One region of the Enterococcus infantis genome, then DNA from elsewhere that is predicted to be linked to it. Evidence: a T-box and tRNA genes for the amino acid it is inferred to sense, from the RefSeq annotation. Region 1 holds a T-box; the other holds one or more tRNA genes.
What was found. The T-box of region 1 lies ahead of argS (arginine--tRNA ligase). A T-box ahead of a tRNA ligase gene usually reads a tRNA of that ligase, here a tRNA-Arg.
Positions count from the first base shown of each region.

Region 2: it has a tRNA-Arg gene. The T-box ahead of argS (arginine--tRNA ligase) is inferred to sense a tRNA for this amino acid. The anticodon was not compared.

Region 1 is NZ_JBMHFB010000004.1:64,719-69,025, forward strand. Features, by position in the region: gene arcA (arginine deiminase) at 1-72, shown strand, start outside; gene argF (ornithine carbamoyltransferase) at 138-1,154, shown strand; T-box leader at 1,251-1,447, shown strand; gene argS (arginine--tRNA ligase) at 1,552-3,243, shown strand; gene ACOMA8_RS05750 (TetR/AcrR family transcriptional regulator) at 3,436-4,038, shown strand; gene ACOMA8_RS05755 (hypothetical protein) at 4,161-4,307, opposite strand, start outside.
Region 2 is NZ_JBMHFB010000007.1:192,869-197,175, reverse strand. Features, by position in the region: gene ACOMA8_RS10150 (Y-family DNA polymerase) at 1-787, shown strand, start outside; gene ACOMA8_RS10145 (hypothetical protein) at 784-1,146, shown strand; gene ACOMA8_RS10140 (DUF7916 family protein) at 1,590-2,522, opposite strand; tRNA gene ACOMA8_RS10135 (tRNA-Arg) at 2,603-2,674, shown strand; gene ACOMA8_RS10130 (hypothetical protein) at 2,915-3,085, shown strand; gene ACOMA8_RS10125 (GNAT family N-acetyltransferase) at 3,164-4,307, opposite strand, start outside.

The DNA.
Region 1 (4,307 bases):
TCTGGCGAGCTGTCTCGAGGCAGAGGCGGTCCCCGATGCATGAGTCAACCTTTTTGGCGGGAAAGTCTTTGAACTTTCCCGTTTTTATGATACACTGAACAAAATGAATAATTATACATTTTGGAGGTTGATCGAAGATGGAATATTCAGTGTTTCAAGGGAAGAGTTTTTTGAAGGAAAAGGATTTTACGAAAGAAGAGCTGCTGTATTTGATCGACTTTTCCGCGCATTTAAAGCAATTGAAAAAATCCGGAATCTCGCATAAATATCTGGAGGGAAAAAATATCGCGTTGCTGTTTGAAAAGACCTCTACTCGGACTAGAGCCGCTTTTACTGTGGCCGCCAATGATCTGGGAGCACATCCGGAATTTCTCGGGGCCAATGATATTCAGCTGGGGAAAAAAGAGTCTGTAGCAGATACGGCTAAAGTATTGGGAAGCATGTTTGACGGAATCGAGTATCGCGGGTTCAGTCAAACTGCGGTGGAGGACTTGGCGACCTTTTCCGGTGTGCCAGTATGGAATGGACTAACAGACGAATGGCATCCAACCCAGATGTTGGCTGATTTTTTGACGATTAAAGAGCATTTTGGCAAGCTGGAGGGCTTGACTCTGGTGTATGCCGGCGATGGTCGAAACAATGTCGCCAATTCATTATTAGTGACCGGTGCGCTGTTAGGAGTTAACGTGCATATCGTGGCACCGGAATCCCTGTTTCCAAAAGAGGAGGTCGTGGCTTTGGCGCAAAAATATGCCAATATATCTGGCGCTCAGCTGTTGGTTACCACTGATGTTTCAAAAGGAGTCAAAGGGGCAGATGTGCTGTATACGGATGTCTGGGTTTCCATGGGAGAAGAAGAGAAATTTTCTGAACGAGTGGAACTTTTACTGCCCTATCAAGTCAATAGGAAGATGGTTGCTGCTACAGGCAATGAAGAAGTCATCTTTTTACATTGTTTACCGGCATTTCATGACACCAAAACTCAATATGCAAAAAACATTGCGGCCTCTTTTGGTGTTACGGAAATGGAAGTGACAGATGAGGTATTCAACGCGCCTTTTGCCAAGCAATTTCAACAAGCTGAAAACCGGATGCATACCATCAAAGCTGTGATGGCAGCCACACTGGGCAATCTGTTTATTCCTAAAGTTTGAAGCAAAGTGGGGTAGCCCTGCATTTGCTGACAAAAGCATGGCTGATTTTTTAACTAGTCAACGGGCTGCATTTTTGCTATACTTGTCTCAGTTTAATACGAAACGTTGAGCAAGAAAGTAGCGCTGCAGTCTGATTAAAGCGAATCCGGGGAGGTGGAAGCCGGGTATTTGTCGCATCGTGAAACGCACTTGTGAGTTTTCTGCACTGGCAGACGGCAGCCTACCGTTAGAGGTGAGGTGGTCCGATAAGTTCGGACAAGAAGAGTGGTACCGCGGGAATTCTCGTCTCTGATGTGTAGACATCAGGGACGTTTTTTGTTTGCCCAATTACTGCTTGTGCCAGCTTATTTCTCAGGTGTAGTAAACCGTCAGTCAATCGTAAAAAGGAGAAGATGACATGAATAACAAAGAAATCGTAGCAAAAGCTGTCTTTGATGTGGTGAAAGACGACCTTCCATTGGAGCAAGTCCAAGCACTCTTAGAAAACCCTAAGTCGGCAGATCACGGGGACGTCGCATTTCCGGCATTTGCCTTGGCAAAAGCTTATCGCAAAGCACCTCAACAAATTGCCGCGGAATTGGCAGAAAAAATCGAACCCGATGCCTTTGAAAAAATCGAAGTTGTAGGACCGTATTTGAACTTTTTCATGAGTAAAAGTAGTGTGTCTGAAACTGTTTTGAAGCAAGTCATTACTGAAAAAAATCATTACGGAGATGCTTCTGTAGGTATGGACCAGACTGTCCCAATCGACATGTCTTCACCAAATATTGCGAAACCTATCTCAATGGGACACTTGCGCTCTACAGTAATTGGCAATGCTATCGGATTTATCTTGGAAAAAATCGGTTACCGCCCAATTCGAATCAACCATTTAGGCGATTGGGGAACACAGTTTGGTAAGCTGATTGTGGCCTATAAAAAATGGGGTTCAGAATCAGCAGTCAAAGCACAGCCGATTCAAGAACTGTTGCGCTTATATGTCGACTTTCATGAAAAAGCGGAAACAGAACCCGCATTGGAAGATGAAGCAAGGGCGTGGTTTAAAAAGCTGGAAGATGGCGATGAAGAGGCTATTTCTTTGTGGCAATGGTTCCGTGATGAATCCATGAAAGAATTCAATAAGATTTATGATTTGTTGGATGTCAAATTCGACTCCATGAATGGGGAAGCTTTTTACAACGACAAAATGGCAGAAATCGTGGAAATGCTGGAAGAAAAGCACCTGTTAAAAGAAGACCAGGGGGCTGAAATTGTGGACTTGTCCGCCTATGATTTGAATCCAGCTTTGATTCGCAAATCCGATGGTGCCACACTTTATATCACCCGGGATCTGGCTGCGGCACTTTACCGCAAACGGACATACGATTTTGCCAAATCCGTCTATGTCGTGGGGAATGAACAAAGCTATCACTTTAAACAGTTAAAAGCAGTCTTGAAAGAAATGGGCTTTGACTGGGCAGATGAAATCTATCACGTCGCTTTTGGGCTGATCACAAAAGACGGCAAAAAGCTATCCACTCGTAAAGGGAAGATCGTCTTGTTGGAAGAAGTATTAATGGAGGCCACTGCTTTGGCAAAAGGCCAGATTGCTGAAAAGAATCCAACGCTGGAAAATCAAGATGAAGTCGCTAAACAAGTCGGCGTGGGAGCAGTCATTTTCCATGACTTGAAAAACGATCGGATGAACAACTTTGATTTCAATTTGGAAGAAGTCGTGCGCTTTGAAGGCGAGACGGGTCCTTATGTTCAATACACTCATGCACGGGGGATGAGCATTCTTGCCAAAGCTGATTTCACACCAGATGCCTCAGTAGTTTACAGCTTGTCGGATGAAAATAGCTGGGAAGTTATCAAGCTTTTGCAACAATACCCGGACACAGTTTTGAATGCGGCTGAAAAATATGAACCGTCTGTGATTGCTAAACATGCGATCAAATTGGCCCAAGTCTTCAACAAGTTTTATGCCAATGTTAAAGTATTGGCAGACGATGATCAAAAAGACGCACGTCTGGCACTGGTTTACGCGGTGACTGTAGTTCTTAAAGAAGACCTGCGCATACTGGGACTTGCTGCGCCAGATAAGATGTAGTCTTTCATTCAAAGAAAGATTGTTGGACAAAGATTGCGGTGCCCCTCTCCAATGACAGGGGACAGCCGCAATCTTTTGTTCTATAATGAGAGTAAAGAGTGGTCAAAATCAGTTGCTTAGATTACATGATGAGAGGTTTTGATGTTTTTTGTATCGAAGGCTTCTACATTCAAAAGAAACCAGGTGATAAATGTGCCAAAATCAACTTTTCTGAATTTACCTCCAGCTAAGAAAAAAGCCGTTGAAGATGTTTTATTAGAAGTGTTTTACAACCGCCATGTGGCACAGGTAAAAGTTTCAGAGATTGTGACAGGGATGGGCATGGCCAGAGGGTCTTTTTACAAGTACTTCGAGGATTTGGAAGATGCGCATCTGTATATGATTAAAAGAGCTTCGGCCCAAGTCCATCAGGCTATTCTCACGGCAATCAGCGAAGAGCAGGAGGATTTCTTTCGGGGGATTGAAGCTTATTTGATTGGTGTCATGCAACTGGAACGAAAGGACAACGAATGGAAGATGATCAAACTTTTGACTCAAAGCAGCGATGTGTTTGCCAAGCGATTGGCTCCTGCCGATGCCCTTGAGGAGCATGTACTGACAGCCTGGACAGGATTATTGGAAAAAAATCGTATCGTGATGGCAGATAAAGCTGAGTCATTAGCTTTTTTGTATCTGATGATGGATCTGGTAATGAACGAGTTGACCGCTGCTGTGGTTAACAACTGGGATGTTCAAACGCTGAAAACCGACTACCGTTTTCGAGAGAAGTGGTTAAAAAATGGGCTGTCTCTTTGAGTGCTGACTGTCCAAAATGAAAAAATCCGAACTTGTGAAGGATAGCGACAACCTTCGTCAAGTTCGGATTTTTTTATGGATATAAAGCCAAGAGTAATATAAAAAAGGTCTTACCACCACAGCTACTTACGCAAGAAAAGTTGCCAGAATAAAAGCAGCACAAACCCCAGAAAAAAAGGTGGCACGTATTTGAAAACAACGTGGTAGAACGCCTTGCCTAGTCGTTCTTCGGTTTCAAATTCAGGGGCGTTTTGATCGTCTTTGAATCG
Region 2 (4,307 bases), on a different contig from region 1:
ACACAACCAGGATTTTGTCGCTGAATGGCGGTATGAGAATATTCCTGAAACAGTTTGGCAAATTTCAAACATGCGGGATTTTTGGGGAATTGGCCGGCGAATGCAGCAAAATTTTTACAAATTGGGAATTGATAGCATCTACCAATTGGCCCACACCGACCCTGAACTGCTGCGGCAGCGGTTCGGCGTTTTGGGACAGCAGTATTATTACCATGCAAACGGTATCGATCGAACCCTTTTATCTGAACAAGGACCGCTGATAAAAGAAAAGTCTTATGGCAACAGCCAAGTCTTACCTAAAAATTATGTAAAACAACAGGAGATCGAAATCGTTGTCAAAGAAATGGCCGAACAAGTTGCCGCTAGAATTCGACGACACGGCTGTCTGACACAGTGCATTCATCTGTTCATCGGTACTGCTCAAGGAGAAAGCAAAAGCGGCTTTTCTCATCAGATGAAGATTCCAGCCACCGATAATACTAAGCAGTTGGCCAGCTATTGCCTACAGCTGTTTCGCAAGTATTATCGTGGGCAAGTCGTTCGTCATGTGGGTATCACGTATTCAAAGCTGTTGTTTACCAATAGCCGGCAACTAAGCTTGTTCGAATCTCCTGAAAAAGCTGAAGCAGAACAGCGCTTAGATCAAATCATCGATCAGATTAGAGAAAAGTACGGCTTTACAGCAATCGTACATGCAACTAGTAAATTAGAAGGCGCCCGCAGTATCCCCCGCAGTCATTTGGTGGGCGGTCATGCTGGCGGCGCAGGAGGATTGGATGGCTTATGACAAATGAACTTCACCCTTATCAAGACCGGAAAAAATTGAAATGGAACGGCTTTTACCTATCTGAACATACCAGCCAGTTAGCCGCTGAAAAAAAGGAACGTCGCTATACTTGGCCAGCAAAACCAGCCATGACCACCGAAGAGATTGGCCAGCTATTGACAGAAGCCCGTATCAAAGACCAGTCTGTCGCACTGCAAAAAGAAGAAATGGATGCTGAGGGTCACTATCCTCCCGATGTAGTAGGCAAAATACAAGGCTATGATGAATTGGGTATCTATATTGCCGGTGAGAAAATCCACTACGACGAAATCCGCAGTGTTGCACTTCATAAGACTAAAAAATGGAGCGCTCTGGATTAATTTTCAGCATTTCATTACCAAAACCACTCTATATTGAAAATTCACATTTTAAATTGATACACTCGAAAACGGCCGATAAATTCTATTTCAATAAACCGAACGGGCCCCCACTGAAACAAGTTACAACGATTAACAGCTTCTCTGCTTGCAGCGGTCTGAAAATCTTATTAAGAGGACTGTGAGCTAGATAAGTAAAAAGGCTGCGATAGCTCATTTCAAAGCAGCATAGAGAGAAAAACTCCAAACACCAACTTTCCTTGACAAAACAAAAATTAGACAGCATTTGAGAGGTTTAACAGCAAAAAAACAAGCACCTTCCAATGTTTCTTAAGGAAGTTGCTTGTTTTTTTTTGCAGCTCATGTGTTCATTTGGCAGGGTTCGCTTCGAAGAATTGTGACCTGATGATTGTCACAGGACCTCTTGGCTAGAATAGCGATGTACCTCATCGATTAATAGACTGCGCACAACGATACAATGTGTGGCGCATTCCGCGAATCGCAATGGACATTTCAAAGATATTTTCAGCTGGTGCTAAACCGCCGTAACCGGCATCACCGATATGTTGGATATCGACTCCACAAGTTTTACAAGTCAAGGCGATTTGACGAAGGGTCTCTGGCCGAGCACTTTCTTGACTAGTTCCGATGGCTGTCATTGTCAAAAGATCCCGTGCTTTGGCAAACTTCACGGCTTCGATTAGATCTTGTTCCAAAAAGCCCTGAATGGTTCCCACTGCCGGCAACAGTAAGATGTCAGCCCCAGCTTCTGCATAAGCCGCGATTGCTTCTTTTGTTACTACCGGTTCATCTGAGCCGGCACTGTGCATCTTACCCGCGATAATCATCCCAGAAAAGTTTTCCTTGGCGATTTTTACTGCACCGGCAATGGCTTCATTAGTTACACCGGTACCAGGATTTCCGGTAAAGCAGATAAAATCCACACCGAGTTCTTCGGCACGCTGAATCGTTTCTGCAGAGCTGGTACGCCCTTTGGAGATCACTACTTGTTCACTCATCAAGTCAAGATCATCTGGGATTGGTTCCAGATTGATCCCGATTGGTCGTCCAGTCAGCTCCTTCAGCACAGGGATTGGATTGGCAATCTCAGCTGTTGGATCCAATACCGCTTCAAAAGATAAGCCCGGTACCCCCATGACTACCGGATGAAAGCAGTCAAAACCATTCAGCAGAATTAAATCCGCTCCAAAAGCTTTTGCCACTTCTGCGTTTGTCAGATCACCGACTTGTGGCAGTGTACCAACAACATTTTCCACACAAATCGTGCGTCCTTCGCTGGCTTTGATGGACTGCTTCAATTCTGCCCCATTCATTTGTGCGACTTCACTTGGTGTCGCACTGATTAATCGTTTTACCATTTTCTTTCCTCCAATCGTCGTTGACTACTTGAATCCTTGCGTCAACAACGTTAAAATAAACAATGTCGTAAAAATAATAGGTTCCCTTAGTTAAATGGATATAACAAATCCCTCCTAAGGATTAGTTGCTGGTTCGATTCCGGCAGGGAACGTTCTAAAACATATTCGCGCTAGCTGACTGTTGATTCGCAGTCTTCTTTACAGGAACGGCAAATTGCCGTTCCTATTTTTTATTCAAAGAATCACTGTTTTACAGAGTTTCGTGGGACCTTTTAAAGAACAAGCTTGTTACTGATTCCACAAGCGTACTTTTAGATTTAACCGCTTTCAAGTGCTACACTTATTGAAACAAGGTTACAAAACTATCTGATAATTATGAGGGGGACTTAATTATGAAACAACGAAAAGAAGAGGTTTTGGCACGACGCATGAATCAATACAAAAAAACTCGGGAACAAGTTGTAAAATCCGCTTTAAAAGATCAAGGCGAACTTTCCCGTGAGACGAAACGTCCGTCGAAACCTATCCGTTTTAAATTTGTCCGCAGTGATGTCAAAAACTAACCACTACTTTTATGCCGCTGTCCACTATGCTCGTGGATAGCGGCCTTTTTAATTACTATTAGCAGCAGCTATCCAAAATCAGAAGTAATCTTCTAAGATTGGTTTTTGATTAGGCAGGATTGTTTTTAAAACTTTTAAAAGACTTTCATCAGTTTCGATTAGTCCATGAAACAAAAGGGTCTCTGGTGAGAGGTATCCCATAAACAACTGAGTAAACCGTTGAATTGACAGCTTAACAAGGGGCAGTTCGGTCTCTTCTACCTGCACAATGTCTACTCCACAATCGCCTTTTCTCAGCTCAAAAATACCATTGTTCCAAGCAGCATAAGAGTCACCCGTCACCATTAGTGCGATACTTTCGGGAAGCGCTTGAACCTTTTTAGTGTATTTTAAAAAACGCTTAACGTCAACTACCCGTGCCATCATTTCTGGTCGCACAGTAAATCCGCTCATTGGTGTTTGAGTGAGAAACTGCAGGTTCTGTCCATCAAAACCTACGTCATAAAAAATGTTGGCCACTGAACCATTATGAGAAGCAACAAAGCGATTCAATCCTCGAAAGGCTTCTCCAGTCAGCCAAGTCCATTCTGCAATAGTCAATTTTCCCGGCTCCAAAAGGTAGACCAAGTAACCTTGAGGGATATCTTTTGCATCATAATACACCGCATAGGTATAGTTTTTGCGTAATGGGAACTTGAAGGACAACCACCACTCTTCTCGCTCAACACCGCCTTGATGGTGCCGTTTCGCGGCAGTAAAAAGCTCCTGAATCACCGGCTTGGCTTCTGTCCAGGACAGCCGTTCAACCCGTCCTGAGACTTTTGGCGAGTCAGGCCACTGAGAAGCCGGCACATCATAGACTGCCCGTTCAAACGTCAACTCATATCCATAGCGTCTGTAAAATGGGTAGGAGAAAGGAGCCAAGTAAGACAGATTAACGCCTCTTTCCCGGGAAGTCGCCAGCAATTCTGTCATGATGCGATCAATTCGACCTTGACTGCGGTATTCAGGGTAGCTAGCAACAAAACCGATACCTGCCATCAAATGGTGGTCACCAAAGAGATCAATTTTAAAAGGAGTCGCCATCACTTGGCTGGCTAGGCGTCCCTTTTCATCAAAGGAACCGAAATTCCATGAATTTTCCGCCAGCATTGAAAAGCGTTTGCGATTGTTATCTGACAATTCCCACTGAAAAGCATACGAGACCAGTGATAGCATGTCC